Regions from separate parts of the Streptosporangium sp. NPDC049046 genome, predicted to be linked through region 1. Evidence: predicted binding sites of a transcription regulator. Region 1 holds the regulator's gene; each other region holds the start of a gene.

Region 1 (9,478 bases):
GGGGAGGGCGCCGCCGGAGCGAGCGGCCGGAGCGTCACCGTTCGCCCAGGCGGGGGAGAACGTCGAGGTGGGGGCCTCGGCGAATCCCGCGTTTCCCGGGGTGGCCGGGGGCCAGGTGTCACCGCCCGCCGGAGAGGTGGGCGGCCACGCGGCGTTCTCCGCCTGAGCCGGCGGCCACGCGTTGTTCTCCGCCGAGGGGCGACCGGAGGGCTGCCCCGGTGCGGTGGCCTGCCACGTCTCACCCGCGGCGCCGGAACCCTGCCGCTGGGCGTTCCCCTGCGGGCTGGTCGCCTGTGCCCAGCTGTCGGCCTGCGGGTTTTGGGTGCGGTCGCTGTGGGGTGGGGTGGGGGGCCAGGTGTCGTCGGGAGTGGCTGCTTGGGGCCGGCCGCCGGGGGAGTCCGTCTGGGGGGCCTGGCGCTGGTCGCCGTTGTGGGACTGGGGGGAGGTGGGCTGCGGCCATCCGTTGCCGTTGCCGGGTGGGGTCTGGTGCCGGTTGTCGGTGCCCTGCGGGCCCGACGCCTGCGCCCAGCCGTCGGCCTGAGGAGTGGTCGCCTGTGCCCAGCCGTCGGCCTGTGAACCGGATGCCTGTGCCCAGCCGTCTGCTTGAGAAGCGGACCCCTGTGCCCAGCCGTCGTTGCTCTGGGGAGCCGAGGCCTGTGCCCAGCCGCCTGCCTGCGGGCTGGTCGCCTGTGCCCAGCTGTCGGCCTGCGGGTTTTGGGTGCGGTCGCTGTGGGGTGGGGTGGGGGGCCAGGTGTCGTCGGGAGTGGCTGCTTGGGGCCGGCCGCCGGGGGAGTCCGTCTGGGGGGCCTGGCGCTGGTCGCCGTTGTGGGACTGGGGGGAGGTGGGCTGCGGCCATCCGTTGCCGTTGCCGGGTGGGGTCTGGTGCCGGTTGTCGGTGCCCCGCGGGCCCGACGCCTGCGCCCAGCCGTCGGCCTGTGCGGCGGATCCTTGCGTCCAGCCGTCGTTGTTCTGCGGGGCCGAGGCTTGCGCCCAGCCGTCGGCCTGTGAACCGGATGCCTGCGCCCAGCCGTCGGCCTGTGAACCGGATGCCTGTGCCCAGCCGTCTGCTTGAGAACCGGACCCCTGTGCCCAGCTGTCGTTGTTCTGCGGGGCCGAGGCTTGCGCCCAGCCGTCGTTGCGCGGACTGAAGGCATCAGGCCAGCTGCTGACCTGAGGGTTGGTCGCCTGTGCCCAGCCGTCGTTGTTCTGCGGGGCCGAGGCTTGCGCCCAGCCGTCGGCCTGCGGGCTCTGCGGGCGGCCGTCGCTCTGGGGCGGGGTGCTCTGGGACCGGCCGCCGCCGGGGAGGTCGGCCTGGGATGTGGAGGCGCGCTGTCCTTCGCCGGGTGAGGTCTGCCAGGAGGGGCCGTTGCCGCTCTGCTGCTCGTTCTGCGGGAGGGGCAGCCGGGGGCCGGTGCCAAGCGAATCGTTCGACCACGAGGGCGACGGCTCGGCAGCCTCCGGCCATGCCGAAGGCAGGTGGGACTGGCTGGACTGCTCCGAGGCCATGCTTTCCTTACCTCCCGCGCGGGTGCCCGAATTAGGCGTATTGGGCATGGTCTCACGTGAGACGGGGGGGCTCGCAGGGAAACTGGAGAACGCCCCCCTGAACTGGAGCCCGGTGGGGTCGGTCGGCGGATCCTGCATGGGCAGGCCGACCTCCATCGGATCCGGGCCCTGCCCCGACTCTGCTGAATGTGCCACGGTTAGAAGAGTAAACGCGAGAGACATACGAGGTCACAACAGGCGTATAGCCATCGGGTCTCGTTGCCCCCGGGGGAACGGGAGCCTCCATTCTGCTGACCTGGCCGGATCCTGTCTCCTGTTTGCCGTGATCGGCCCTGTTCTCGCCGGCCACGAATACGCCTTGCGGGCTGCGATAGTCTTGCCCTATGCGTGCCGCGACCCTGCTTATCGGGCCGCATCGGCCTTCCCGTCCCTGAGCGCCCTGCCGATGCGGCTGCCCTCCGCGTGAGCGGGGGGTTTTTGCATTGGGCCGGACGGGTCGGACCATCCACGCAGGCATACCCCGAGGAAGATCGACGTGAGCGAGCGAGCCGACATGCAGAGCGACGAGCAGCACTATGACCCGCAGGCCCTGCAGGTCAAGTGGCAGCGCAGGTGGGAGGAACTGGATCCCTTCCGGGCCTCCGACGACCCCGCCGACCCGCGCGAGCGGCGCTACATGCTCGACATGTTCTCCTATCCCTCGGGCGACCTGCACATGGGGCACGCCGAGGTGTTCGCCCTGGGCGACGTCATCTCCCGCTACTGGGTCCAGTGCGGCTACAACGTGCTGCACCCCGTCGGCTGGGACTCCTTCGGCCTGCCCGCCGAGAACGCCGCGATCAAGCACAACGCGCACCCGGCGGAGTGGACCTACGCCAACATCGAGACCCAGGCCAACTCCTACCGGCGCTACGCGATCTCCTTCGACTGGTCCCGCCGTCTGCACACCAGCGACACCTCGTACTACAAATGGACCCAGTGGCTCTTCAACCGCTTCTTCGAGCGTGGCCTGGCCTACCGCAAGGGTGGCCTGGTCAACTGGTGCCCGAACGACCAGACCGTGCTCGCCAACGAGCAGGTCAAGGACGGCAGGTGCGAGCGCTGTGGCGCCGAGATCGTCCGTCGCGAGCTGACCCAGTGGTATTTCAAGATCACTGATTACGCCGACCGGCTGCTGGACGACATGTCCCTGCTGGAAGGCGGCTGGTCCGAGCGCGTGCTGACGATGCAGCGCAACTGGATCGGCCGCTCCGAGGGTGCCGACGTCGACTTCGTGATCGAGGGCCGGGACGAGCCGGTGACCGTCTACACCACCCGTCCCGACACCCTGTACGGCGCCACCTTCTTCGTGGTCGCCCCGGACGCGCCGCTGGCCGAGGAGATCGTCACCGACGACCGGCGTGAGGCGTTCGAGGCATACCGGGTCGAGGTGTCCAAGCTGTCCGACATCGACCGGCTGTCCACCGAGAAGGAGAAGACCGGCGTCTTCCTGGGCCGGTACGCGATCAACCCGGTCAACGGTGAGCGCATGCCGGTCTGGGCGGCCGACTACGTGCTGTCCGACTACGGCCACGGCGCCATCATGGCCGTGCCCGCCCACGACCAGCGCGACCTGGACTTCGCCCGTACCTTCGACCTGCCGGTACGGGTGGTCGTGCACACCGGTCTGGCCGATCCCGGCGAGACCGGTGTCGCCACCACCGGTGACGGCGCGATGGTCAACTCCGGCCCGCTGGACGGCCTGGCCAAGGCCGAGGCGATCCGGAAGATCATCGAGGTGCTGAGCGAGCGGGGCACCGGTCACTTCACGGTCAACTTCCGGCTGCGCGACTGGCTGCTGTCCCGCCAGCGCTTCTGGGGCTGCCCGATCCCGATCATCCACTGCGCCGACTGCGGCGAGGTCCCCGTCCCCGACGACCAGCTGCCCGTCACCCTGCCCGACATGCGTGGCGAGGCCCTGGCGCCCAAGGGCATCTCCCCGCTCGCCTCGGCCGAAGACTGGGTCAACGTCTCCTGCCCCAAGTGCGGCGGCCCGGCGAAGCGCGACACCGACACGATGGACACCTTCGTCGACTCCTCGTGGTACTTCCTGCGCTACGTCGACCCGGCCTACGACGAGGGGCCGTTCGACGTCGAGCGCGTGCGCAGGTGGGGTCCGATCGACCAGTACATCGGCGGTGTCGAGCACGCCGTGCTGCACCTGCTGTACGCCAGGTTCTTCACCAAGGTCCTGCACGACATGGGAATGGTCGACTTCGTCGAGCCCTTCACCCGCCTGCTGAACCAGGGGCAGGTCATCAACCAGGGCAAGGCGATGTCCAAGTCGCTGGGCAACGGCGTCGACCTGGGCCAGCAGATCGACGCCTACGGTGTCGACGCGGTCAGGCTGACCGTCGTCTTCGCCGGACCGCCCGAGGACGACATCGACTGGTCCGACGTCTCTCCGGCGGCCTCGCAGAAGTTCCTCGCCCGCGCGTTCCGCGTGATGGCGGAGGCCGGCGCGGCCTCCGCGCCCGGCGTCGACGTCACCGCGGGAGACCTGAACCTGCGCAAGGTCGTCCACCACACCATCGACGAGGTCACCAAGCTGGTCGAGTCGCACCGCTTCAACGTCGCGGTGGCCCGCATGATGGAGCTGACGAGCACGGCACGCAAGGCCATCGACTCCGGCCCCGGCGCCGCCGACCCGGCGGTCAGGGAGGCCGCCGAGACCCTCGCGGTCATGCTGTCCCTGGTCGCGCCGTACGCGGCGGAGGAGGGCTGGGAGCGGCTGGGACACGCCGCCTCGGTCGCCACCGCGGGCTGGCCGGTGGCCGACCCGGCGCTGCTGGTCCAGGAGTCGGTCACCTGCGTCGTCCAGGTCGCGGGCAAGGTGCGCGACCGGCTGGAGGTCTCCCCGGAGATCTCCGAGGCGGACCTGGAGTCGCTGGCCCTGCGGTCGGAGAAGGTTCAGCCCTTCCTGTCCGGCATGCCGCGCAAGGTGATCGTCCGCGCGCCCAAGCTGGTCAACATCGTGCCGTAGTCGTCCCGCGTGCCCTCGCCGCGGACGACGGACTGCTGAGTGACCGGCCGCGGACGTCTCGCGGGGTCGCTACGGACTCGGGGTGCCCTTGCGAGGGCATCCCGGGTGTCGCGCGTCAACTCGGCCGGCGTGTCCCCGTGACCACTTCGGGGGAGAACCCGTGCCGCTTCAAGCGGCGGGCCTCCATCTCGGCCTCGCCGGGTGGGTTTCCGTGCCCGCCGGCGAGAGATCTTCCCGGGGATGTCCCATCACCTGAGAACGCCGGATGGGGCCCGACATCTGATGTCGGACCCCATCCGGCGTGTCGTTCTATGGCGTGTCGCACAGAAAGCCGGAGGCGCGTGATGCCGAGCTCGCGTAACCACGGTGTGGCTCGGTCCGGACCCGCGTGCCGGGTGACGCTCTCAGGCGGCGACGCCTCCACGAGCCGGAGCCCGTGGAGAGCGGTGAGGAGCCTGCGTGGGACGCTCGCGTCAGAGCTTGCGGAGGACCGCGACGACCTTGCCGAGCACGGTGGCCTCGTCGCCGGGGATCGGGTCGTAGTTGGGGTTGTGCGGGACCAGCCAGACGTGGCCGTCTCTGCGCTTGAAGGTCTTGACCGTGGCCTCGCCGTCGATCATCGCGGCGACCACGTCGCCGTTGTCGGCGACCGGCTGCTGGCGCACGACCACCCAGTCACCGTTGGCGATGGCGGCCTCGATCATCGAGTCGCCGGTCACCTGGAGGAGGAAGAGCGTACCCTCACCGACAAGCTGCCTGGGCAGGGCGAAGACGTCTTCGATGCTCTCCTCGGCGAGGATGGGGCCACCGGCGGCGATCTGACCGACGAGGGGCACATAGGCGGCGGTCGGACGGCTGACCGGAGTCTCGTCCTCACCGGAGTCGGGATCAACCCACAGCACGGGCTCGCCGGGAAGGCGGACCTCCAAGGCGCGTGGGCGGTGCGGATCACGCCGCAGGTAGCCCTTGCGCTGCAAAGCCGTCAACTGGTGCGACACGCTGGAGGTGCTGGTGAGCTGCACCGCTTCGCCGATCTCCCGCATGGACGGCGGATAGCCGCGCTGCTGCACGGAATCGCGGATCACCTCAAGGATCTTCCGCTGCCTGGGGGTGAGGCCAAGGGAGTCACGCCTTCGCACCGCCAGGTCGCTGGCGGCCGAACCGTTCTCGTTGTGCTGGCTCATACGAACTCCTCGCCTCCCGGTCTGTATTTAACACGTCGCACACAGCGACCATACCTCGGCCGAAGATCATACTCAAACAATTGTTCGAATGTCCTCGAAATCGGCGACGCCGTGGTGTACAACATCGTACGGGAGTTCGATCGACATCGTGTTCGATTCACCGATCTTTCTTCGACATGTGTTCGGCCAGGTCGAGGGGATGGGGGGCCACCGTGAAACCGACCGCGACGACACCACGATCCAGGATCGCGCCGAGGTCCCGGGCGGCGCAGCGATCACCGGGAGCGCCGCGCCTGCGGCTCGTGCCGCCCCCGAGACCGGAGCCGGAACCCGGTCCCGCGCCGGAGTCCGGGCGGAGATCCGAGGCGAAGCAGGGGTGGGAGGCCGTGTGGGACTCGGTGCCGGTGTCAGGACCGGTGCCGAGGGCGCGCCTCGGCCGCGAGCCGGGGCGAAGGTCCGGCGGGGAGCCCGAGCGGGTCTTCGAACGTGAGCCCGGGCGAGGATCCGGCCGCGAGATGAGACGGGAATCCGCTCGGGAGTCCGGGCGAAAGCGTGGGCGAGAGCCGGGGCGGGCCTCGCGTGAGTCCGAGCGAAAGTCCGGCGGGGCGTCCGGGCGTGAGCCTGGGCGGAGTCCTGGCCGCGAGGTGAGGCGGTCGCTCGGGCGTGGGCGGGGGTGGAGCCCTGGCCGTGAGCGGGGACGGTGGTCCGGGCGTGATCCGGAACGGGGAGCCGGACGCGGGGCCGGGCCGAGGAGGGCGCCGCGATCGGCGACGGCATCCTCGGTGGGCACCCGCCGGCCGGGTGTCGGCCGGAAGGGAGCGGTTCGGCGGCCCCTTCGACTCACCCGGCGTGGAAGGATCGTCGTGGTGGCGGTGCTCGCACTGTTCAGCCTGGCGGTGCTCTGGATCGGCGGACGCATCGACATGGTCGCGGCGGACGAGCGGGCGGGCCTTGAGGGGCTGCCGCGGATCACGGTGCACGCGGACGACACGCTGTGGGAGATCGCGGACGCGTTGACGAAGGAGGCGGACACCGGCTCGGCGGTCCGTCGCATCATGGACCTCAACGGGCTGTCCGGCTCGGAGGTCCGGCCGGGGACCCGGCTCTATCTCCCGGAGGGCCTCGTCTCCGTGAGGTGAGGCCGGGCCGGGCTCCGGTGGTCGGGCCGGGGCTCGTGGGACCGCTGCGGCGCCCGGCCGGGCTCCGGTGGGGCGGCCGGCGAGAGGGGCGGGCCTCGTTCCGGCGGGGTGGGGCGGGTCGGCGGCGCGGGTGGGGCGAGGGGTGTGAGAGGGGATGCGAGGGACTCGTCCGGCGGGTCGCCTGGGGCGACTGTGAGACGAGAGGCGTCCGGGGCGAGAGGGGTCTCGCATGGGTGGCGACACGCCGGGATGTGCGGGCTGATCAGCGACTTCGTGCCGCAAGGTCGTTTCAACTTGCGTTCATGGTCGAGCACTTCTACGGTTGGACCACAACATCTAGTGGCTGCATCGCAACACTTCACCACAACTTGTGTTTCCATTACCGCATCTCGACTCTTCGAGATGTGTGCGCGGGCGTCTGGCCGTGCGTGTCGTGGGTAGGTGAGGTGGGTCGGCCGCTTCGGTAGGTCAAGGAGGCGACACGCGTGCATTGTCCGTTCTGTCGCCATCTAGACACGCGAGTCATCGACAGCCGGGCCACCGAGGACGGCGGGGCGATCCGCCGCAGGCGCACGTGCTCGGAATGCGGGCGCAGGTTCACCACGCAGGAGACCGTTCTGCTCATGGTGAGCAAGCGCAGCGGTGTGACGGAGCCGTTTTTCAGGGACAAGGTGATCGCCGGGGTCCGGCGGGCGTGCCAGGGGCGGTCCGTCAGTGAGGATTCCCTGGCGCAGCTGGGCCAGCGAGTCGAGGAGAGCATCCGGGCCACCGGATGCGCCGAGATCGCGGCCCACGAGGTCGGGCTGGCCATCCTGGGCCCGCTCCGCGAACTGGACGAGGTGGCGTACCTACGGTTCGCCTCCGTCTATCGCGGTTTCGAGACGCTGGCCGACTTCGAGGCGGAGATCGAGCGACTCCGGGCGGAGCGCTCCACCAAGCAGGACTGATACAGACCCCGGGCGCCGGGGGTGATGCGGCGCGTTGGTGTGGTCCGATTCGAGGGTTCCACGGAGCCCCAGGAGGGGGAAGTCATGACGGAGACCGCCGGTGCGGTGACACGTGGAGGCAAGAGGCCACGTAAGGGTCTGAAGATGAAGCGCATCTTCACCACGCCAGGCGTGCATCCCTATGACGAGCTGGTCTGGGAGCGCCGTGACGTCGTCATGACCAACTGGCGCGACGGCTCGATCAACTTCGAGCAGCGCGGTGTCGAGTTCCCCCGGTCGTGGTCGGTCAACGCCGCCAACATCGTGACCACCAAGTACTTCCGCGGCGCGGTCGGCACCCCGCAGCGGGAGTGGAGCCTCAAGCAGCTGATCGACCGGGTGGTGGGCGTCTACACGCGTACGGCGGTCGAGCACGGTTACTTCGCCACCGACGAGGACGCCGAGATCTTCGACCACGAGCTCAAGCACGCTCTGGTCAACCAGGTCTTCAGCTTCAACTCGCCCGTCTGGTTCAACGTCGGCACCGCCTCGCCGCAGCAGGTCAGCGCGTGCTTCATCCTGGCCGTCGACGACCAGATGGAGTCGATCCTCGACTGGTACAAGGAAGAGGGTGTGATCTTCAAGGGGGGGTCCGGCTCCGGCGTCAACCTCTCCAGGATCCGTTCCTCCAAGGAACTGCTCTCCAGCGGGGGCACCGCCAGCGGCCCGGTCTCCTTCATGCGCGGCGCGGACGCCTCCGCGGGCACCATCAAGTCCGGGGGCGCCACCCGCCGCGCCGCCAAGATGGTCGTCCTCGACGTCGACCACCCCGACATCGAGGAGTTCGTCGAGACCAAGGCGCGCGAGGAGGACAAGATCCGCGCCCTCCGCGACGCCGGGTTCGACATGGACCTGGGCGGCAAGGACATCGTCTCCGTCCAGTACCAGAACGCCAACAACTCGGTGCGCGTCTCCGACGAGTTCATGCGCGCGGTGGAGAACGGTGAGGAGTTCGGCCTGCGCGCCCGCCTCACCGGCGAGGTCATCGAGAAGATCGACGCCAGAGAGCTGTTCCGCAAGATGGGCAAGGCCGCCTGGGAGTGCGCCGACCCCGGGGTCCAGTACGACGACACGATCAACGACTGGCACACCAGCCCGGAGACGGGTCGCATCACCGCCAGCAACCCCTGCTCGGAATACCTGCACCTGGACAACTCCTCGTGCAACCTGGCGAGCATCAACCTGCTGAAGTTCCTGAAGGACGACGACACCTTCGACATCGCGAACTTCGTGAAGATCACCGAGCTGATCATCACCGCGATGGACGTCTCCATCACCTTCGCCGACTTCCCGACCGAGAAGATCGACCAGACCACCCGCGCCTACCGCCAGCTGGGCATCGGCTACGCCAACCTCGGCGCGCTGCTCATGGCCACCGGCCACGCCTACGACTCCGACGGCGGCCGGGCGGTCGCCGGGGCCATCACCTCGCTGATGACCGGCGTCTCCTACCGCCGCAGCGCCGAACTCGCCGCGGTCGTGGGCCCCTACGACGGCTACGCCCGCAACGCCGACGCGCACAAGCGGGTCATGCGCAAGCACAACGACGCGAACGAGGCCCTGCGCACGTTCGACGAGATCGACGGTGCCATCCACCGTGAGGCCTCCAGCCAGTGGAGCGAGTGCCTCAGGCTCGGTGAG
Region 2 (9,478 bases), on a different contig from region 1:
GCCAGCTCGTCGGCGGTGTCCAGGATGAGCAGGGCGTCGTCGCGGGTCAGGTCGGCCGCGGAGATCAGGTGGCGTTTCATCGCTCGTCCCCCTTCAGCAGCAGGACCGCGTCGCTGCCGTCGTTCTCCTCCAGGTAGACCTTGACGATCTCGGACTTCGACGTCGGCAGGTTCTTGCCCACGTAGTCGGGGCGGATGGGCAGCTCGCGATGACCCCGGTCGACCAGGGCGGCGAGTTGCACGGCCTGCGGGCGGCCCAGGTCGTTGAGCGCGTCGAGTGCGGCGCGGACGGTGCGGCCCGAGTAGAGGACGTCGTCGACGAGGACGACCACCCTGCCGTCGATGCCGTCGGCGGGCAGCTCGGTGCGGCCGAGCGCGCGGGCGGGCCGCAGCCGGAGGTCGTCGCGGTACATCGTGACGTCGAGGGAGCCCACCGGGACCGAGCGGCCCTCGAACTGCTTGATGTGGGCGGCCAGCCGGCGGGCCAGGTGGACGCCGCGGGTGGGAATGCCCAGCAGGACGACGTTCTCACCGCCCTTGGTCCGCTCAAGGATCTCGTGGGAGATGCGGATGAGGGCCCGGTTGATGTCGGGCTGTTCGAGGACGGCGCGGGCACCGCCCTGTGCGTGCGACAGCGCACGCGAAATGGCCTCTGCCAAGGAGGAACACCACCTTTCCCGCCTCACGGGACGGGTCTTAAAGGAAGTCAACGACCTCAAGGTACCAGCTCGGTGACGGTTCGCCCGAACAGGGGTCCGCTTCGCGAACAGCGCGGGTCCGGCTCGACAATCTTCTCAAAAGTGAATAAATATCACGATCTTCGCTGACTTCCCCTTGGTCTTCCGGGTATGCGCTTTACATCCGCACCAAGGCGAAGCATGACGGCCACCTCCCTGACGCGGCCGTCCCGGCGTGCCCGCCCCCGGCCACTCCCGTCAACCAGCCGCTAAGGAAGAGAAATGACCTTTCACGTCGACTCCGAGGTCGGCCGGCTCCACCAGGTCCTGCTGCACAGGCCGGAACTCGCCCTGAAACGGCTCACGCCGTCGAACAAGGACGACTTCCTCTTCGACGACGTGCTGTGGGTGCAGCGCGCCGTGGAGGAGCACGAGGAGTGGCAGAGGCTTCTGGTCGACCAGGGCGTCACCGTCCACATGCTCTCCGACCTGCTCCACGAGACGGTCGAGATCCCCGAGGCGCGCAAGCACATCCTGGACGGCATCGCCGACGAGCGTTACTTCGGCCCGATGGCCGTCGACGCCATCCGCAACGCGCTCGACTCGATGGACTCCGTCACGCTCAAGCGCTATCTCACCGGAGGCATCACCAAGCGCGAGCTGGTGGAGCTGGGCACCGACCCCAAGAGCCTCGCCTTCCACACGCTCAGGCCGGACGACTTCGTCCTGCCCCCGCTGCCCAATCACCTGTTCACCCGCGACACCTCCTGCTGGATCTACGACGGCGTCTCGATCAACGCGATGAGGAAGAAGGCACGCCGCCGCGAGACCCTCAACATGGAGGCGATCTACCGCTACCACCCGGCCTTCGCGTCCGGCTACGACCGTCCGGAGGAGGGCGGCTACAACGTCTGGATGCCGGGTACCCCCGCGGCTCCCGCCACCATCGAGGGCGGCGACGTGCTCGTCATCGGCCGGGGCGCGGTGCTGGTGGGCATCAGCGAGCGTACGCAGCCCCAGGCGGTCGAGATGCTCGCGCGAAGCCTGTTCAGGCGAGGTGCCGCGACGAGAATCGTCGCGCTGGACATGCCGAAGGCACGGGCCTTCATGCACCTGGACACGGTCATGACCAACGTGGACGTCGGCGTCTTCACCAAGTTCGCGGGACTGGGCATGCTGCCCTCCTACACGGTCGAACCCGGCGACAACGAGAAGGAACTCAAGATCACCGATCATCCCCCCGAGGACATGCACCGGGCCATCGCCCGGGCGATCGGGCTGGACGACATCAAGGTCCTCAGCGCGACGCAGGACGTGTACTCCTCCGAGCGGGAGCAGTGGGACGACGGCTGCAACGTGCTCGCCCTGCGTCCCGGCGTGGTGGTGGCCTACGAGCGCAACACCACCACCAACAACCACCTGCGCGAGAACGGGATCGAGGTCATCACGATCCGGGGCAGCGAGCTCGGCCGGGGCCGGGGCGGCCCGCGCTGCATGAGCTGCCCGCTCGAACGCGAGGGCATCTGAACCCTCCCTCGCGGGAAGCCGGGACGACGCTCGCGGGCCCGCGACCGGCACGCGGGCACGCCGCAGGCCACCGTCTCCGGCGGACGGGACCGTCGCACCGGGTATTCCCCGGAGGGAGCGTCGTTCAAGATCATACGCCCGTCGCCGCCCCTCGCGACGCCGCTGCCGCAAGCCATCCAGAAGACGCGGGAATCAAGCGAAAGTACCGAAAAAGTCGAAGTTTCCGTCATGTCGGGTAGGACAAGTGCGGCGTTTGACGCGGACCCCACCGGATCGGATTCGACATCTTTTTTCCAATCAGCTTGACCTTAGGCGCCCACAGCTTTACCGTCACTGTCCGTAACCACACCTCGTGGCGTTATCGGGTGAACCCTGACGCACCGGTCACCGAAGGTGCCAGCCTCAGGCGCCAACCCGGTGAACGGGGCATAAGTTGCGAGGTAGCACAATCAAGTTGAGAGCACTACATAACAGAGCCGGGGGGCCACACCATGCCGTCTGAGTACGCCAAGTCACTGGGTGCAAGACTCCGTGCCATTCGCACCCAGCAGGGCCTGTCCCTGCACGGAGTCGAAGAGAAGTCCCGGGGACGCTGGAAGGCGGTCGTCGTGGGCTCCTACGAGCGTGGCGACCGTGCCGTCACCGTGCAGAAGCTTGCCGAACTGGCTGATTTCTACGGGGTGCCGGTCTCGGAGTTGCTGCCGGGGGGTTCGGCTCCGAGCCCTCTTGGCCCGACACCGAAGCTTGTGATCGACCTTGAGCGTCTCGCCCAGCTCCCCAAGGAGAAGGCGGGCGCGCTCGCCCGTTACGCGGCCACCATCCAGAGCCAGCGTGGCGACTACAACGGCAAGGTGCTGTCCATCCGCCAGGAGGATCTCCGCTCCCTCGCCGTGATCTATGACAAGTCCCCCAGTGAGCTCACCGAGGAGCTCATCGGCTGGGGTGTCCTGGACCCGGAGGCCCGCCGAGCCGTCGAAGCCTTCTGACGACCCCTGACCGGTCGTGGGTGCGCCGCAACCGGCGTACCCACCCCGCAGAGCTCCTCGTTCTCAGCAGAACCTGTCCTTAGTTCCGCCCCGGGCTACAGCCGTTGTGGTAGGAAAAGGCAGACACGCATTTAGCGAGGTGTGGTGGACATGGCCAGGGGAGATGATCGGATCGATCACTCTCGATCGACCTCCGAGACCCGTCTCCGCACCGCCCCGGCGCAGCCGCGATCGACCAGGAGGCGTGCCTTTCCGCGGCTGCTGAGCTCGATCGGCACCAACCGCACCCAGAGCACCCTGAAGCTGCTGCCGTTCGTCGTGATGGCCGTGGTGGCCGCGATCGACTTCGGCACCGGCCCCACGTCCGGCCTGCTGCCGCTGCTCGCCCTCGGCCCGGCCTTCGCCAGCGTGGCCTGCGACCTGACCCGCACCACGGTGGTCGGCGTCGTCGCCCTGGCGCTGTGCTTCGCGCTCGGCCTCTACAACGACATCCTCTCGTCCCGCATCAACATCACCCTCATCGCCATCCTCGGCGTCACCGTGGCCAGTGTGCTGGCCAGCGCCGGACGGCTGCGCCACGAACGCCAGCTCGCCGACGTGCGCTCGGTGGCCGAGGCCGCCCAGCGGGTGTTGCTGCGCCCGGTGCCCCGCCGCGCGGGACCGGGCATCGGCGTGGCCGTCTCGTACACCTCCGCCACGGCGGAGGCCAGGATCGGCGGCGACCTGTACGAGGTCGTCACCACCCCGCACGGGGTGCGGATCATCGTGGGAGACGTCCAGGGCAAGGGCCTGGAGGCCGTGGAGACGGCCGCGGTCGCGCTCGGGGCCTTCCGTGAGGCGGCCCACGACGAGAGGACGCTCCAGGGCGTCGTGGGCCGCCTGGAGAACGCCCTGACCCGCGAGCTGTCCGGCGAGCAGTTCGTGACCGCCGTGCTGGCCGAGATCAGCGGCGACTCCACCATCACCGTCATCAACTGCGGCCACCCGGCGCCCCTGGTGCTCGACGCCGACGGCGGGATCTGGTTCGCCGACCCCCCGGACGAGGCGCTCCCGCTGGGCATGAGCGCTCTCAAGGCCGTCGAGCCGCGGCCGCACCACATCCCCTTCGAGCCCGGCGACCAGGTCCTCTTCTACACCGACGGGGTCATCGAGGCACGCGACGACGCGGGCGAGTTCTATCCGCTGCTGGAGCGGGCGCACCTGCTGGAGGGCGACGACCCCCAGGGCTCGCTGGACGCCCTGCGCGCCGACCTGCTCGGCCACGTGGGCAGGCCGCTGAGCGACGACGCCGCGATGCTCCTGCTGCGCCAGCGCGCCGCCCGCCAGAACTCCACGGCGGCGTGAGAAAGAGCGCCGGCAGGGCCCCGAGCGGGAACGGCTGCGCGAAACCGGCTTCACGGCGGCGTGAGAGAACACCGGCGCGAGAAAAGCCTGGGAGAACAACGAGGCGCGAGGGGACGACGGCACGAGAACGTCCCCGTACGCCCTGCGCCCGCCGGCGGGACCGGCGGAGGCGAGACGCACGGGGACGGCGCCGATGAGCTCGGGCGGCCCGCTCCGGGTGGAGGGCCGCTCCCGCTCTAACCGGCTAGCGGGATCCGGCCCGGGAGCATGGGCTGGCTCGGGACACCGAGCAGCTTCTCCACGGTGCTGACGAACCGCTCAGCCTCGGAGATGAGCTCCTCGGCGTCTCGCGAGGACACCGTGCGGGTCAGGCCCGCCTCGGCGGCGGCCCGCTTGGCCGCGCTCGTCTCGAAATAGGGTGCCCACTCGGCCAGGCGGGGCTCGGCCTCGGGCAGCAGCTCCCAGGCGCTGCGCAGCCTGCGCCTGCGCCCCTGCATCGGACGGGGACGGGCCGCCAGGACGGCGGCTGCCGCCCTGAGCGCGGCGAGATGGGCCGCGACGTAACGCGCGGCGGAGGTCCGGGCGGCGGCGGCCTCTTCGAGGCAGTCGCGCGCGTCTGAGAGGTGTGCCCGCACCGTGGGGGACAGCCGGGGCCCACCGGAATCGCCGAGCCGAGGGGTCATAGCGCTTCAGCCTCCTTGGTCGCAAGCGGCTCCGGCGTTTTCGCCGGTGGTATCACATTCGCAGACCCCACCGACAAATCCGCCGGACGGCCGGACGAGGAGCTTCCCCTCTCCCCGTCCGCCCTGACCTGGTCCGATCGTCTCCGCCGACGACATGGACCCGATCGGCCGCTCTTGGAACACGAGCCGCGAGCCCCGTGTCATCACATCGAACATAAATTCGATCACTAATACTGTCAAGTAAAACGACGAACAAAGGTTCGATCTTCGGGTCTCTGGAGCACGCGAAAGGGCCCCGGGAGATCACCGTCTCCCGGGGCCCCTGCTCTCGACCGGCGCGGGCGCGACCGGCGGCTCGCGTTTCGCCGGCTCGCCCCTAGCGGACGAACCTGCCTCGGACGTGCACCGGCACTCCCGTACCGAGCAGCCCGGGAAGGACCTCCGCCACGTGCATCGGCAGTCGTACGCAACCGTGGGAGGCGGGCGCCAGCGGCACCGACAGCGCGCCGTGGAAGGCGATGCCCCCGTTGAAGAAGATCGGGTTGTAGAGCTGGCCCAGGTAGGACTTGTGCCAGCCGTCCCTGCGCCAGGTGGTCTTGTAGTCGCCGGTCGGCGTGCGCGCGTCGCCGCAGAACCGCTGGGTCCTGCCCTCCCAGGTGGCCGTCTCGCAGTAGGCGATCCCGCTGCCGGAGGAGGTGTGGCTGATCAGCTTCACCGTGCCGTTCACGTAGAGGACCATCACCTGCTTGGCGAGGTTGACCTCCACCCGGGTCGGCTTGCCGTTGGGGACGAGCACCTTCGGCGCCTGGGGTGCCTCCAGAGCGTCCCAGGTCCTGCGTGCCACAGTGCTGGTCGGCGAGATGCCGTTCACCTTCTGGAAGGCCCAGATCGCCGTCAGGGTCGCCCCGCCGTAGCGGCCGTCGATCCTGCCCGGGGCGTAGCCGAGCTCGGCCAGCCGGGTCTGGAGCACCTTCACCGCGGCGCCCTTCGCACCGAGCTTGAGCGTTTTGCCGGGCGCGACGAACGAGGACACGCCCGTCACCCCCGCCGTGACGGCCGGGGAACCCGACGTCCCCGCCGCCGCGGCGCCGGCGGGAAGGGCGACGCCCACGAAAGACACGGAAGAGAGGAGCACGGCCCCCGCCGTCATCAGCGCGGCCACTCCCGGCCGCAGTCCAACCCCCACTTTCGATCAACTCCTCATATCACTATGGATCGGGTCAAGGGACCATAGCGCACGGTTTCCCTGTGCAGACAGCCGGTCATGAAACGGCAATCAACGGTCAATCTGTTTAGAGTGGCCGCGTGCCAGAAAAGTTGCATCCGAACATCGAGAAGGTCGCCGCCGTCCTGCGCGAGCACGGCGTCCCCGGCGAGATCGTCATCTTCGCGGAGGCCACCCCCACCGCCGCCACCGCGGCCGCGCAGCTGGGCTGCGAGGTCGGCGCCATCGCCAACAGCCTGATATTCGACGCCGACGGTGAGCCGCTCCTGGTGCTGACCAGCGGCGCCCACCGCGTCGACACCGACCTGATCGCCAGGACGGCCGGAGCGGCGAAGGTGAAGCGCGCCGCCCCCGCCTTCGTGCGGGCGGCCACCGGCCAGGTCATCGGCGGCGTCGCCCCGATCGGCCACCCCGCCCCGGTCAGAACCCTGGTCGACACCTGGCTGGCCAAGCACGAGGTCGTCTGGGCCGCGGCCGGCCACCCGCACACCGTCTTCCCGACCTCCTTCGACGAGCTCGTCCGCATCACCGGCGGGGTGCCCGTCGAGGTCGAATAACGGCTTCGCGCGGCTTTCGAACTCGGTGCCCACGGGCTCCGTGCCCACCGCCGGGCCTGCGCGCCCGCGACCCGGCGGGCTCGTACGCGCGACACGACCGGTCCCACACCGAACGGACCGCGGGCGAGCACGCCGGCGCTTCGTGCGCACGACGCTCGCGACCGCGCCCGGGAGCCGCACGGCTCCGGGCGCGGTCGCGAGAAGCCGGTCAGGCCCTTCGTGACCGGGCCGACAGGCGGGTGGGAAAGGCCGGGAAACTCCCTGGTGAGCGCCGGATGACCCTCCCTCGCCACACGGTGACCCGTGCCACGGCCACCCTGCTAGGGTGCGACGCGTGATCGGACTGCGACGGATCGGCCCCGACGAGTTCACGCTCCGGCTGGACGCGGTCCTCGGCGTCTACACCGAGGCGATGAACCCTCCGGCCGACCAGATCGCCGGCCGCAGGCTCATCATGGGAAACCACGCCACCCATCCCGCCTTCACCTGCCTGTTCGCCGAGCTCCCCGACGGCACTCCTGTGGGCATCGCCTACGGCTTCCACGGGGTTCCCGGGCAGTGGTGGCACGACGTGGTCAGGCGAGCCCTCGCGGACGAGTACGGAGAGGGCGGCGCCCACGACTGGCTGGGCGACGCGCTGGAGCTCGCCGAGATCCACGTCCACCCCGACTACCAGGGCAAGGGCATCGGCCGGGCGATGATCACGGGGATGTGCGCGGGCCGCCTGGAGCGCACCGCCGTGCTGTCGACCCGCGACCGGCCCACCGCGGCACGCCACCTCTATCGCAGTATCGGCTTCGTGGACCTGCTCACGCAGTTCGTCTTCCCCGGTGGGCACGAGCGCTACGCGATCCTCGGGACTCCCCTGCCGCTGGGCGGCTGAGCCGTCCCGAAGGATCCGCGGTCTCAGGTCGGCAGCGGGGCGATCTCCGGCGTGTGGTCGAGCGCCTGGAAGACCTCCCGGGTCGCGCTCGAGCGGTTGAAGGTGATGAAGTGGATGCCCGGCGCGCCCTCGTCGAGCAGGGTCTGGCAGAGCTCGGCGGCGTGTTCGATGCCGAGGCTGCGCACCGCGGCCGGGTCGTCGGCGACGGCCGCGAACCTCTCGGCCACCTCCGGCGGGAACGGCGCGCCGGAGAGCTGCTCGGACCTGGCGATGGTGCTCATCTGCGTGACGGGCATGATGCCGGGGATGATCGGCGTGTCACAGCCGGCGGCGGCCACCCGGTCACGCAACCGCAGATAGTCCTCGGCACGAAAGAACATCTGGGTGATCGCGTAGTCGGCGCCCGCACGGCACTTGCGCACGAAGTAGTCGGTGTCGGACTCGATCGAGGCCGACCTGGGGTGCTTGTACGGGAAGGCGGCCACGCCCACGCAGAAGTCGCCGGACTGCCGGATGAGCCGGACCAGCTCCTCGGCGTACAGGACGCCCTCGGGGTGGCGCACCCACTCGCCCGTCACGTCGCCGGGCGGGTCGCCCCGCACGGCGAGGATGTTGCGCACGCCCGCTCCCGCGAAGCGGCCGATCAGATGGCGCAGCTCGCGGACGGAGTGGTTGACGGCGGTGAAGTGGGCGACCGGGGTGAGCGTGGTCTCGTGGGCGATCCGCTCGACGATGTCGACCGTGCGGTCTCGGGTGCTGCCGCCGGCGCCGTAGGTGACGGACACGAAGGTGGGGTGCAGCGACTCCAGCTCACGGACGGCGCGCCAGAGCTGACGCTCCCCCTCGTCGGTCTTCGGGGGGGAGAACTCGAAGGAGAACGAGCGGGCACCGGCAGCGAGGAGTTCGCGGACGGTGGCGACACGATCAGGGAGGACAGACGCGCGACCCAGAGCCATGGGGTCAAGGATACTTGCCCGGCCGCTCGGCCGCCCGATCAGATCATCTCCGCCGGACATGGCGCGAACTTGTCACAATTAGCACGTAAACCACCACCCCTCTAGATCGAAATGTCCCCTTGGACCGTTAATCTCATTACCTGACCTCCTCACGCCGTCAAAGCCGGGGGATTCCAATTTTCATAGATTGGGTTCCCTGCCTCATCCTCAGTCGCAAGGAACCCGGAGGTGTCGTGCCCCACACCGGCTCCACAGGCGTTCCACCTCTCCGCCGGACCGGTGGAGAGGATCTTGTCCATCATGCGTACGGTGGTCGGGGTGTCATCACCGCCGGTCACGACGCCGGGATGCACGGCGCCGTACCGCGTTTTCCCCCCAGAGCTGAAGCCCAGGGTCTCCACACTGGAGGTATTCGATGATCACTTCTGCAGCCGCGTTGGACATGATCCGGTCCGAGGTGGATCGTTCTCTTCGGCGATTCGTCGAACAACAGCGCCCACAGGTCAGCGCTCCGGAGCTGGCGCCGCTCATCTCGGCGGCCGAGGATTTCCTCGCGGGCGGCAAGCGGCTGCGCCCCGCCTTCTGCTACTGGGGCTGGCACGGTGCGGGCGGGGGCGAGGAGCCCGCCATCTTCTCCGCCG
Region 3 (9,478 bases), on a different contig from region 1:
CGGGGGAGAGCCGGCGGGTACGCCGGCCGAGAGGAATGACGCGCTGTGACGACGACCACGCTGGTCCTGGTGGCGGGCGCGATCGTGGTGCTTCTCGCCGTCTACGTCTCCTGGCGGGCGGGGCGGCTCGACCGGTTGCACATCCGGCTGGAGCTGGCCCGCGAGTCCCTGGACGCCGCCCTGGTGCGGCGGACCGCCGTCAGCCTGGAGCTGGCGGCCTCCCGGCTGCTGGACCCGGCGACGAGCCTGGTGCTGGCCGCGGCCGCCCACGAGGCCCGTACGGCGGGTCCCGAGGAGCGCGAGCACGCCGAGAGCGACCTGTCGCGCGCGCTGCGCGCCGTCGTCGACCAGGAGCGCTTCCGTGACCGGCTGGCCGACACCCCGGCCGGATCGGAGCTGATCGAGGAGCTGGACGCCGCGGTGGCGAAGGTCCTGTACTCCCGCCGGTTCTACAACAACGCGGTGGGCGTCACCCGGACGGCGCAGCGCCGCTGGCTGGCCCGCACGCTGCGGCTGGCGGGGCACACCGAGTATCCGGCCTTCTTCGAGATCGACGACGTGCCCCCGAAGGCCCTGGCCGCTGAATAGGGATAAATAAGGCGCACATAAACTGGAGTATCTGACAAGTCGGACACCGGTAAGCTCTTGGCGATTCTTGACTGAGTGATCGAGTGGCCGACTTGAGGAGATGAGCCGTGCGGGTGTCCCGGATGATCGCCGTCACGCTGGCGGGAGTCGCGGTCCTTGCACCGGTCGCGGCCTGTTCCTCCGACGGGCCGGCCTCGCCGGGGAGCCCGGCGGGCGCGGCGGGCGAGCCGAGCGCGGACCCGACCCCCACGCCCGAGCCGACACACCCCTTCACCGGCCTGCCCGGCGCGGCGCGCCGGGCGGTGCTCGCGGTGAAGATCGAGAACACCTCGGCGGGCAAGCCGCAGCTCGGCCTGAAAAGCGCCGACATCGTCTACGTCGAGCAGGTCGAGGCGGGCCTCACCCGCCTGATGGCGATCTTCTCCTCGAAGATCCCGGCCAAGGTCGGTCCGGTCCGCAGCGCCCGCATCTCCGACCTGCACATCGTCCCGCAGTTCGGCAGACCGGCCTTCGCCTACTCGGGCGCGCAGACCAAGATGCTCCCCTTCATCGCCGAGGCCCCGCTCTTCGACGTCTCCGACAGCAGGGAGCCGGGCGCGTACTTCCGCCAGCCGGGACGCTACGCCCCCTACAACCTGTTCGCCAACACCAAGGACCTGCTGGCCGGGGCGCCCAAGGCGAGCAAGGCCAAGGACATCGGGTTCACCTTCGGCGAGGCCCCCGAGGGCGGCGTGTCGCGCAAGATGTACAGCGTGAAGTACCCGGCGGCGCGCTTCACCTTCGGCTGGTCGGAGACGGCGGGCAAGTGGCTGGTCTGGCAGGACGGCAAGAAGGACATGGCGGCCGAGGGCGGCCAGCTCGGCGCGCCCACGATCGTCGTGCAGTACACCAAGACGGAGCGTTCGCAGTTTCACGACAAGAACCAGAGCTACACCCCGCTGGTGCACAGCACGGGCAAGGGCAGGGCGATCGTGCTCCGTGACGGGCAGGCGTTCAAGGCCCGCTGGTCGCGGCCGGACGAGAAGGACGGCACCGTCTTCACCACCGAGACGGGCGAGCCGATGAACTTCGCCCCGGGGCAGGTCTGGGTCGTGCTCGCCTCCGCCAAACCCGTCATCCCCTGACACGCACGTCCTGTACATACTGTCCAAGAAGATCATCCAAGGACGACAAGGCGTCGGGTAAGGGGGCAGTCCGCCAGCGCCTACGATGGAAGGCGTACTGGCCGTCCTCGGACGGCCCGTGTCCGCAGCCAGCCGTCGTGAGGTAGAAGACCGTGTCCAGCAGCACGCCCGAAGTCAGCGAGACGACCGTCACCGGAACCGCCCGGGTCAAGCGCGGCATGGCAGAGATGCTCAAGGGTGGCGTCATCATGGACGTCGTCAACGCCGAGCAGGCCAAGATCGCCGAAGACGCCGGTGCCGTCGCCGTCATGGCCCTTGAGCGGGTGCCCGCCGACATCCGCGCCCAGGGCGGCGTCTCCCGGATGAGCGACCCCGACATGATCGACGGCATCATCTCCGCCGTCTCGATCCCGGTCATGGCCAAGGCCCGCATCGGCCACTTCGTCGAGGCGCAGGTGCTCCAGTCCCTCGGCGTCGACTACATCGACGAGTCCGAGGTGCTCACCCCCGCCGACTACACCAACCACATCGACAAGTGGCAGTTCACCGTGCCCTTCGTCTGCGGCGCGACCAACCTGGGTGAGGCACTGCGCCGCCTCACCGAGGGCGCGGCGATGATCCGCTCCAAGGGAGAGGCCGGCACCGGCGACGTCTCCAACGCCACCACCCACATGCGCAAGATCAGGGGTGAGATCAAGCGTCTGGGCTCGCTGCCCGAGGACGAGCTCTATGTCGCGGCCAAGGAGCTCCAGGCGCCGTACGAGCTGGTCGCCGAGGTCGCCAGGACCGGCAAGCTGCCGGTCGTGCTGTTCACCGCCGGCGGCATCGCCACCCCGGCCGACGCGGCGATGATGATGCAGCTCGGCGCTGAGGGCGTGTTCGTCGGCTCGGGCATCTTCAAGTCCGGCAATCCCGCCGAGCGTGCCTCCGCGATCGTCAAGGCCACCACCTTCCACGACGATCCCGACGTCATCGCGAAGGTCTCCCGGGGGCTGGGAGAGGCGATGGTCGGCATCAACGTCGACGACATCCCTGCCCCGCACCGGCTGGCCGAGCGCGGCTGGTAGGGCGGGCGAGGGCTTTCAGGGCTTTCTTCAGGGGGCGGGGAGCCTCCGGGAAGCCCGGTGAGACTCCGGGAAAAGGGCGATCTCCGTCACGGGGGTCGCCCTTCCTCCGCAGGGGGTCGATCTCGTGGTCACGTGCCCCGCGATCCCGCCCCGAGGAGCACGGCGCCGCCACCGGGGAACGGGGCCGGGCCGTCACGGTCCGGATCTCCGAGCCGTGTCGGAGCGTGAACCGGTTTGGGGCCGTCCAAGGGGTGGCCATACGCTGAAGGGGCACTCCACCCGTACGGGAAGGACCATCGGTGACCATCGTCCCCACGATCGGCGTGTTCGCGCTGCAAGGAGACGTGCGCGAGCACACTCGCTCCCTGGAGGCGGTGGGCGCGAGAGCGGTCGCCGTACGGCGCCCCCGCGAGCTGGAGGCGGTCGACGGCCTCGTCATCCCCGGTGGCGAGTCCACCACGATGTGGAAACTCGCCGAGACCTTCGAGCTGCTCGAACCACTCCGGATGCGGATCAAGGCGGGAATGCCCGCCTACGGCTCCTGCGCCGGGATGATCATGCTGGCCGACCGGATCGAGGGCGGGATCGAAGGCCAGCAGACGATCGGAGGCATCGACATGGTCGTCCGCCGCAACGCCTTCGGACGCCAGGTCGACTCCTTCGAGGCCGACATCGACTTCGCCGGTCGCGGCAGCACGCGGGCCGTCTTCATCCGCGCACCCTGGGTGGAATCGGTGGGTTCGGAGGTCGAAGTGCTGGCACTGGCCGAACCTGGGGATAGGATCGTCGCGGTCCGTCAAGGACCGTTGCTCGCCACGTCCTTCCACCCGGAACTTACCGGGGATGTCGGTGTGCATTCATATTTCGCTGAGATGGTGAGGGAGCTCTAGGCGATGTCCGGCCACTCCAAATGGGCGACGACGAAGCACAAGAAGGCCGCGCTCGATTCCAAGCGCGGCAAGCTGTTCGCCAAGCTCATCAAGAACATCGAGGTCGCGGCTCGGACGGGCGGACCCGATCCGGACGGCAACCCGACGCTGTACGACGCCATCACCAAGGCGCGCAAGAGTTCGGTCCCGATCGACAACATCGAGCGTGCCCGTAAGCGCGGCGGTGGTCTCGAGGCCGGCGGCGCCGACTGGCAGACCATTATGTACGAGGGTTACGCCCCCGGCGGCGTCGCGGTGCTGATCGAGTGCCTCACCGACAACCGCAACCGCGCGGCCTCCGAGGTCCGCGTCGCGCTGACCCGCAACGGCGGCTCGCTGGCCGACCCGGGTTCGGTGTCCTACATGTTCAACCGCAAGGGTGTCGTGCTCGTCCCCAAGGGCGAGCTGGGTGAGGACGACGTGCTGGTCGCGGTCCTCGACGCGGGTGCCGAGGAGGTCAACGACCTGGGCGACCAGTTCGAGGTCGTCTCGGAGGCCACCGACCTCGTCCCGGTCCGCAAGGCCCTGCAGGAGGCCGGGATCGACTACGACTCGGCCGAGTCCAGCTTCATGCCGACGCTGAACGTCCCGCTGGACGAGGAGGGCGCCCGCAAGGTCTTCAGGCTGATCGACGCCCTTGAGGACAGCGACGACGTGCAGAACGTCTGGGCCAACTTCGACGTCTCCGACGAGGTCATGGAGAAGCTCGACGCGTAGTCCGATTTTTCGGACCTCGCGCTGCTCGTGAGGTTTGTCCGCGTGGTCCAGGGCAGATCACGCGGACAATGGGCAATCCTGACCTCATCTTCGCCGTGGCGGGCGTTGCCGCGCTGCTCGCGGCCACACTGCCGCGACTTCTCAACCGCCGCCCCTTCTCGCTGCCCCTCGCCTGCCTGCTGGTCGGTCTGGTCCTCTACGCCCTGCCCCTGGAGCTGCCCGATCCCGATCCGGTGGCCCACCGGACACTGGTCGAGCACGTCACCGAGATCTGCGTGCTGGTCTCGCTCATGGGCGCGGGGCTGGCCATCAACCGGCCCTTCGGGCGGCGCGGCTGGTCCTCGACCTGGCGCCTGCTCGGGTGGACACTCCCGCTCACCGTCCTCGCCGTGGCCGCCGCCGCGTACGGCCTGCTCGGCTGGCCCCTCGCGGCGGCGTTGCTGCTGGGCGCGGTCCTCGCGCCGACCGACCCGGTGCTCGCCTCCGACGTTCAGGTCGGCGAGCCCGTCGACTCGGAGAAGGCCGACGACGAGGTCCGCTTCGCCCTCACCTCCGAGGCGGGCCTCAACGACGGCCTGGCCTTCCCCCTGGTGTACGCCGCCATCACGCTGGCCGTCAGCGGGGGGACCGGCTGGATCGGCGAGTGGGCGCTGGTGGACCTGCTCTACCGGTGCGTCGCGGGCGTGGTGTGCGGCCTACTGATCGGCAAAGGGCTGGGGCGGCTGTTCTTCCGTGCCGAGAAGCCCGACCTGCGGCTGGCCGAGCACCGCGACGGCTTCGTGGCGCTGGCCGCGACGTTCCTGGCCTACGGCCTCACCGAGCTGGTGCACGGGTACGGCTTCATCGCGGTGTTCGTGACCGCCTGCACCATCAGGGCGGCCGAGCGCAGCCACGGCTACAACGGGGTGCTGCACGGCTTCATAGAGCAGATCGAGCGGCTGTTCACCGCCTGGCTGCTCCTGCTGCTCGGAGGCTTCGTCGCGGTGGGGGGACTGTCCGCGCTCACCTGGCGGGGAGCCGCGGTCGGCCTGTCGCTGCTGCTCGTCATCCGGCCGCTGGTCGGGTGGCTCTCCCTGCTGAGAGGCAGGGCGGGGCCGCGCGAGCGCGTCGTGGCGGCGTTCTTCGGCGTCCGCGGCATCGGCTCGTTGTTCTACCTCGCCTACGCCCTCGGCCAGGCCGACTTCGGCGTACCCGCCGAGGAGATCTGGGCCGTGGTCGCCTTCACCGCGATGGCCTCCCTGGTGATCCACGGAATCTCGGCCTCGCCGGCGATGAACCGCCTGGACCTGCTGCGCGACCGGGCAGGGAACGACCGTGACGCGGAACCCGCCACCCAGCACCCGTGAGACGGATCCCCCGGAGGCGGTGAGGCGGTGAGCCGGCGCCTGCCGCTCCGCCTCTCGACGGGCCGGGGGAGAGCCGTGCGCGGGATGCTCCCACGCGGTAGAGTCTGCCACCGAACAGATGTTCGGCGAGCGGAGGCGTGTCGGTGCGATTGCCCGAGTTGCGGGTGATGGGGGTTGATCCGGGGCTCACCCGATGCGGGCTCGGCGCCGTCGAGGGGCGGCCCGGCGCACCGCTGAGCCTGATCAAAGTGGGGGTCGTCCGCACCCCCGCCGACGACGAGATCGGCGCCCGGCTGGTGGCGATCGAGGCGGGCATCGAGCAGTGGCTCGACGAGGTCCGGCCCGACGCGGTGGCCGTGGAGCGGGTCTTCGCCCAGCACAACCTCAGGACCGTGATGGGCACCGCCCAGGCCTCCGCCGTGGCGATCCTGTGCGCCTCCCGCAGGGGCCTGCCGGTCGCGCTGCACACGCCGTCCGAGGTCAAGGCCGCGATCACCGGCAGCGGCACGGCGGACAAGCAGCAGGTCGGCACGATGGTGACCCGCCTGCTGAGGCTGGACGCGATGCCCAAGCCCGCCGACGCCGCCGACGCGCTCGCCCTCGCGATCTGCCACGTGTGGCGGGGCGGGGCACAGAGCAGGCTGGCCGAGGCCGCCGCGAAGGCCGCGAGCGCCTCCGGCACGACCCCCGCCGCCTACTTCCGGAGTCGTGGCAGGGCCGGACACCCGAGAGGAACCGCGAAGTGATCGCCTCGGTGCGAGGACAGGTGACCGCGATCGCGCCCGACGGTGCGGTCGTCGAGGTCGGCGGGGTGGGAGTCCTCGTGCACTGCACGCCGGGCACCCTGGCGACGCTCAGGACGGGGGAGGAGGCCAGGCTGGCCACCTCGCTGGTGGTCCGCGAGGAGTCGCTCACGCTGTTCGGCTTCGCCACCGAGGACGAGCGCGGCACCTTCGAGATGCTGCAGACGGCGAGCGGGGTCGGCCCCAAGGTCGCCCTCGCGATGCTGGCCGTGCACACTCCCAACGCGCTCCGGGTGGCCGTGGCCTCCGCCGACGTCAAGGCGCTGACCAGGGTCCCCGGGGTGGGGCCGAAGGGTGCCCAGCGGATCATCGTCGACCTCAAGAACAAGCTCGGCACTCCCGAGGAGGCCGTCAGCGCCGCGCTCGACGGCAGAGCCGTCGCGCCCGCCTGGCGGGGTCAGGTCCACTCGGGGCTGGTCGGTCTTGGCTACTCGGCGCGGGACGCCGACGAGGCGGTCGCCGCCGTCGAGTCCCAGGCCGACGCCGAGATGGCCGAGGGCCGCACCCCCCAGGTGGCGCCCCTGCTCAAGGCGGCCCTCCGCGCGCTGAGCGTGCGATGAGGGGCGCGGGTGAGTCCGCCGTACGGCGGGACGAGGGAGGGGCGGCGTGAGTTCCGACCGTGATCTGGTGTCGCCGGACGCCGAGGGCGACGAGAGATATATCGAGGCGGCGCTGCGGCCCAAGCGGCTGGAGGAGTTCATCGGCCAGGCGCGGGTGCGCGAGCAGCTGTCACTGGTGTTGCAGGGCGCGCTGCGACGCAACAGGCCGCCGGATCACGTGCTGATGAGCGGCGGTCCCGGACTGGGCAAGACGACCCTCTCCATGATCATCGCGACCGAGCTCTCCGTGCCCATCCGGATCACCTCCGGGCCCGCGCTGGAGCGGGCCGGTGACCTCGCGGCGATCCTGTCGACGCTCTCGGAGGGCGAGGTCCTGTTCATCGACGAGATCCATCGCATGGCGAGGCCCGCCGAGGAGATGCTCTACCTCGCGATGGAGGACTTCCGCGTCGACATCGTGGTGGGCAAGGGGCCGGGGGCGACCGCGATCCCACTGGAGATCGCTCCGTTCACCCTGGTCGGGGCCACCACACGGGCCGGGATGCTCCCCGCGCCGCTGCGCGATCGCTTCGGTTTCGTCGCACACATGGACTTCTACGGGGTCGCCGAGCTGGAGGAGGTGCTGCACCGCTCCTCGCGTCTGCTGGGCGTCGCGCTCCCCGGCGACGCCGCCCGCGAGATCGCCGGCCGTTCCCGGGGCACCCCCCGCATCGCCAACCGGCTGCTGCGCCGGGTCCGCGACTTCGCCGAGGTGCGCGCCGAGGGGGTGGTCACCCGGGACGTCGCCTCCGCCGCGCTCAACCTCTACGAGGTCGACGCCGAAGGGCTCGACCGGCTCGACCGGGCGGTGCTCGGAGCGCTGCTGCGCAAGTTCGGCGGCGGGCCGGTGGGGCTGTCGACGCTGGCGGTGGCCGTGGGGGAGGAACCGGAGACGGTCGAGGTGGTCGCCGAGCCGTTCCTGGTGCGGCAGGGACTCCTCGCCCGGACCCCCCGTGGCCGGGTCGCGACCGCCGCGGCCTGGACCCACCTGGGTCTGGTCCCCCCGCCCGACGCCTTCGGTGCCTCGTTTCTCATCGATCTTGAGGATGATGCCGGGCAAATCTAGCGTTGGGAGTCGGTAGGGAAGTCGTACGGGATTGATCACAGAACGATGACAACTGTATCGAAATGGGAACTTCCCTGCGAGCCGAATCGTGACTTCGTTGCCCCGCTCTTAACAGCTCGCCTAAACTCCGAGCCTTGGCTGGCTGTGTAGGCTGACGTGCTGAGCGGCGTGGTCGTATGTGGCGTCCGGTTTTCGCCGGTCAATCTTCAAGAAAAGGAGCGGCCCTGTGGGCGGCAACTATTCGAGCCTGATCATGATCGCTCTCATGGTCGTGGTGTTCTACTTCCTGCTTATCCGGCCGCAGCGCAAGCGGCAGCAGGAGCAGCTCAAGATGCAGAACAGTCTCACGCCGGGCACCGGTGTCATGACCACGACGGGCCTCTTCGGGACCGTGGTGGCCATCGACAACGAGGACGTGATCCTGGAGATCGCCCCCGGTGTGGAGACCCGCTGGGTCAAGGCGGCGATCGGCCGTGTCCTGGTTCCCGTCGACGACGCGGAGGAGGAGAATGTCAAGGCTGTCGACCGCGATTTCGCGGAGACGGCGGAACAGCAGGGTGTAGACCACGACACGACGAGCAAGAAGCCGTGAGTAGCCTCACCTCCAACCCCCTATAACCGAAAGAACTGACGACCAGTGGCCCGACCGACCAGCGGCCAGAGCAGACCGGGGCGCATGCTCCTGGTGCTTCTGGCGATCATTCTCGCCATGGGCGGGGCGATGCTCCTCAACAAGGCGTACACGCCGGAGTATGGCCTCGACCTCGCCGGCGGCACGACCGTGACGCTCCAGCCCATCACGCCGAACGGGGGCGCTCCCTCGCAGGAGAGCCTCGACCTCGCCGTGAACATCATCCGTGAGCGGGTGAACGGCAGCGGCATCTCCGACGCCGAGGTCGCCAAATCCGGTGACAACATCGTCATCTCCGTTCCCGGAGCAGGCCAGGAGGAAGTCGTCAAGCTGGTCGGCACCACCGCGGAGCTGAGGTTCCGCCAAGTGCTGGCGATCGGGGCCGGGTCACCTCCGCCCCCGGGGCAGCTCTCCACCGAGGCGCCGACGCCGACACCGTCCCCTGCGAGCACCGAATCCGGGCGCAAGGAGCCCAAGCCCGCCGAGTCGGTGACTCCGAAGCCCGACGCGACCGCCGCGCCCGACACGGACGCCTCTCCGGCCGGTCGTGCCCTGTCGTCGGCACTCACCAACCCGAGCCCCGGCGCCACCGCCGCGCCCTCCGCCGA

What was found. The regulator LexA, encoded in region 1, represses DNA repair genes until DNA is damaged. The targets are predictions, from matches to a motif close to TCGAACANNTGTTCGA.
Region 2: AB0B96_RS01520 (SAV_6107 family HEPN domain-containing protein) is a predicted target of LexA. The motif match lies at 5,465-5,480, and genes of this name have one in related genera.
Region 3: ruvC (crossover junction endodeoxyribonuclease RuvC) is a predicted target of LexA. The motif match lies at 5,882-5,897, and genes of this name have one in related genera.

Annotation. Positions count from the first base shown of each region.
Region 1 is NZ_JBEZEZ010000018.1:182,712-192,189, reverse strand. Features, by position in the region: gene AB0B96_RS25535 (hypothetical protein) at 1-1,506, opposite strand, end outside; gene leuS (leucine--tRNA ligase) at 2,060-4,528, shown strand; gene lexA (transcriptional repressor LexA) at 5,002-5,712, opposite strand; gene AB0B96_RS25520 (LysM peptidoglycan-binding domain-containing protein) at 6,579-6,851, shown strand; gene nrdR (transcriptional regulator NrdR) at 7,337-7,798, shown strand; gene AB0B96_RS25510 (vitamin B12-dependent ribonucleotide reductase) at 7,883-9,478, shown strand, end outside.
Region 2 is NZ_JBEZEZ010000001.1:365,837-375,314, forward strand. Features, by position in the region: gene AB0B96_RS01495 (aspartate carbamoyltransferase catalytic subunit) at 1-80, opposite strand, end outside; gene pyrR (bifunctional pyr operon transcriptional regulator/uracil phosphoribosyltransferase PyrR) at 77-658, opposite strand; gene AB0B96_RS01505 (arginine deiminase) at 959-2,203, shown strand; gene AB0B96_RS01510 (transcriptional regulator) at 2,695-3,189, shown strand; gene AB0B96_RS01515 (PP2C family protein-serine/threonine phosphatase) at 3,340-4,533, shown strand; gene AB0B96_RS01520 (SAV_6107 family HEPN domain-containing protein) at 4,770-5,216, opposite strand; gene AB0B96_RS01525 (L,D-transpeptidase family protein) at 5,593-6,402, opposite strand; gene AB0B96_RS01530 (YbaK/EbsC family protein) at 6,522-6,998, shown strand; gene AB0B96_RS01535 (GNAT family N-acetyltransferase) at 7,333-7,881, shown strand; gene metF (methylenetetrahydrofolate reductase [NAD(P)H]) at 7,905-8,837, opposite strand; gene AB0B96_RS01545 (polyprenyl synthetase family protein) at 9,253-9,478, shown strand, end outside.
Region 3 is NZ_JBEZEZ010000035.1:45,745-55,222, reverse strand. Features, by position in the region: gene AB0B96_RS34805 (glycosyltransferase family 4 protein) at 1-49, shown strand, start outside; gene AB0B96_RS34800 (hypothetical protein) at 46-588, shown strand; gene AB0B96_RS34795 (DUF3048 domain-containing protein) at 696-1,712, shown strand; gene pdxS (pyridoxal 5'-phosphate synthase lyase subunit PdxS) at 1,865-2,779, shown strand; gene pdxT (pyridoxal 5'-phosphate synthase glutaminase subunit PdxT) at 3,079-3,669, shown strand; gene AB0B96_RS34780 (YebC/PmpR family DNA-binding transcriptional regulator) at 3,673-4,425, shown strand; gene AB0B96_RS34775 (cation:proton antiporter) at 4,494-5,771, shown strand; gene ruvC (crossover junction endodeoxyribonuclease RuvC) at 5,930-6,517, shown strand; gene ruvA (Holliday junction branch migration protein RuvA) at 6,514-7,134, shown strand; gene ruvB (Holliday junction branch migration DNA helicase RuvB) at 7,181-8,239, shown strand; gene yajC (preprotein translocase subunit YajC) at 8,466-8,831, shown strand; gene secD (protein translocase subunit SecD) at 8,916-9,478, shown strand, end outside.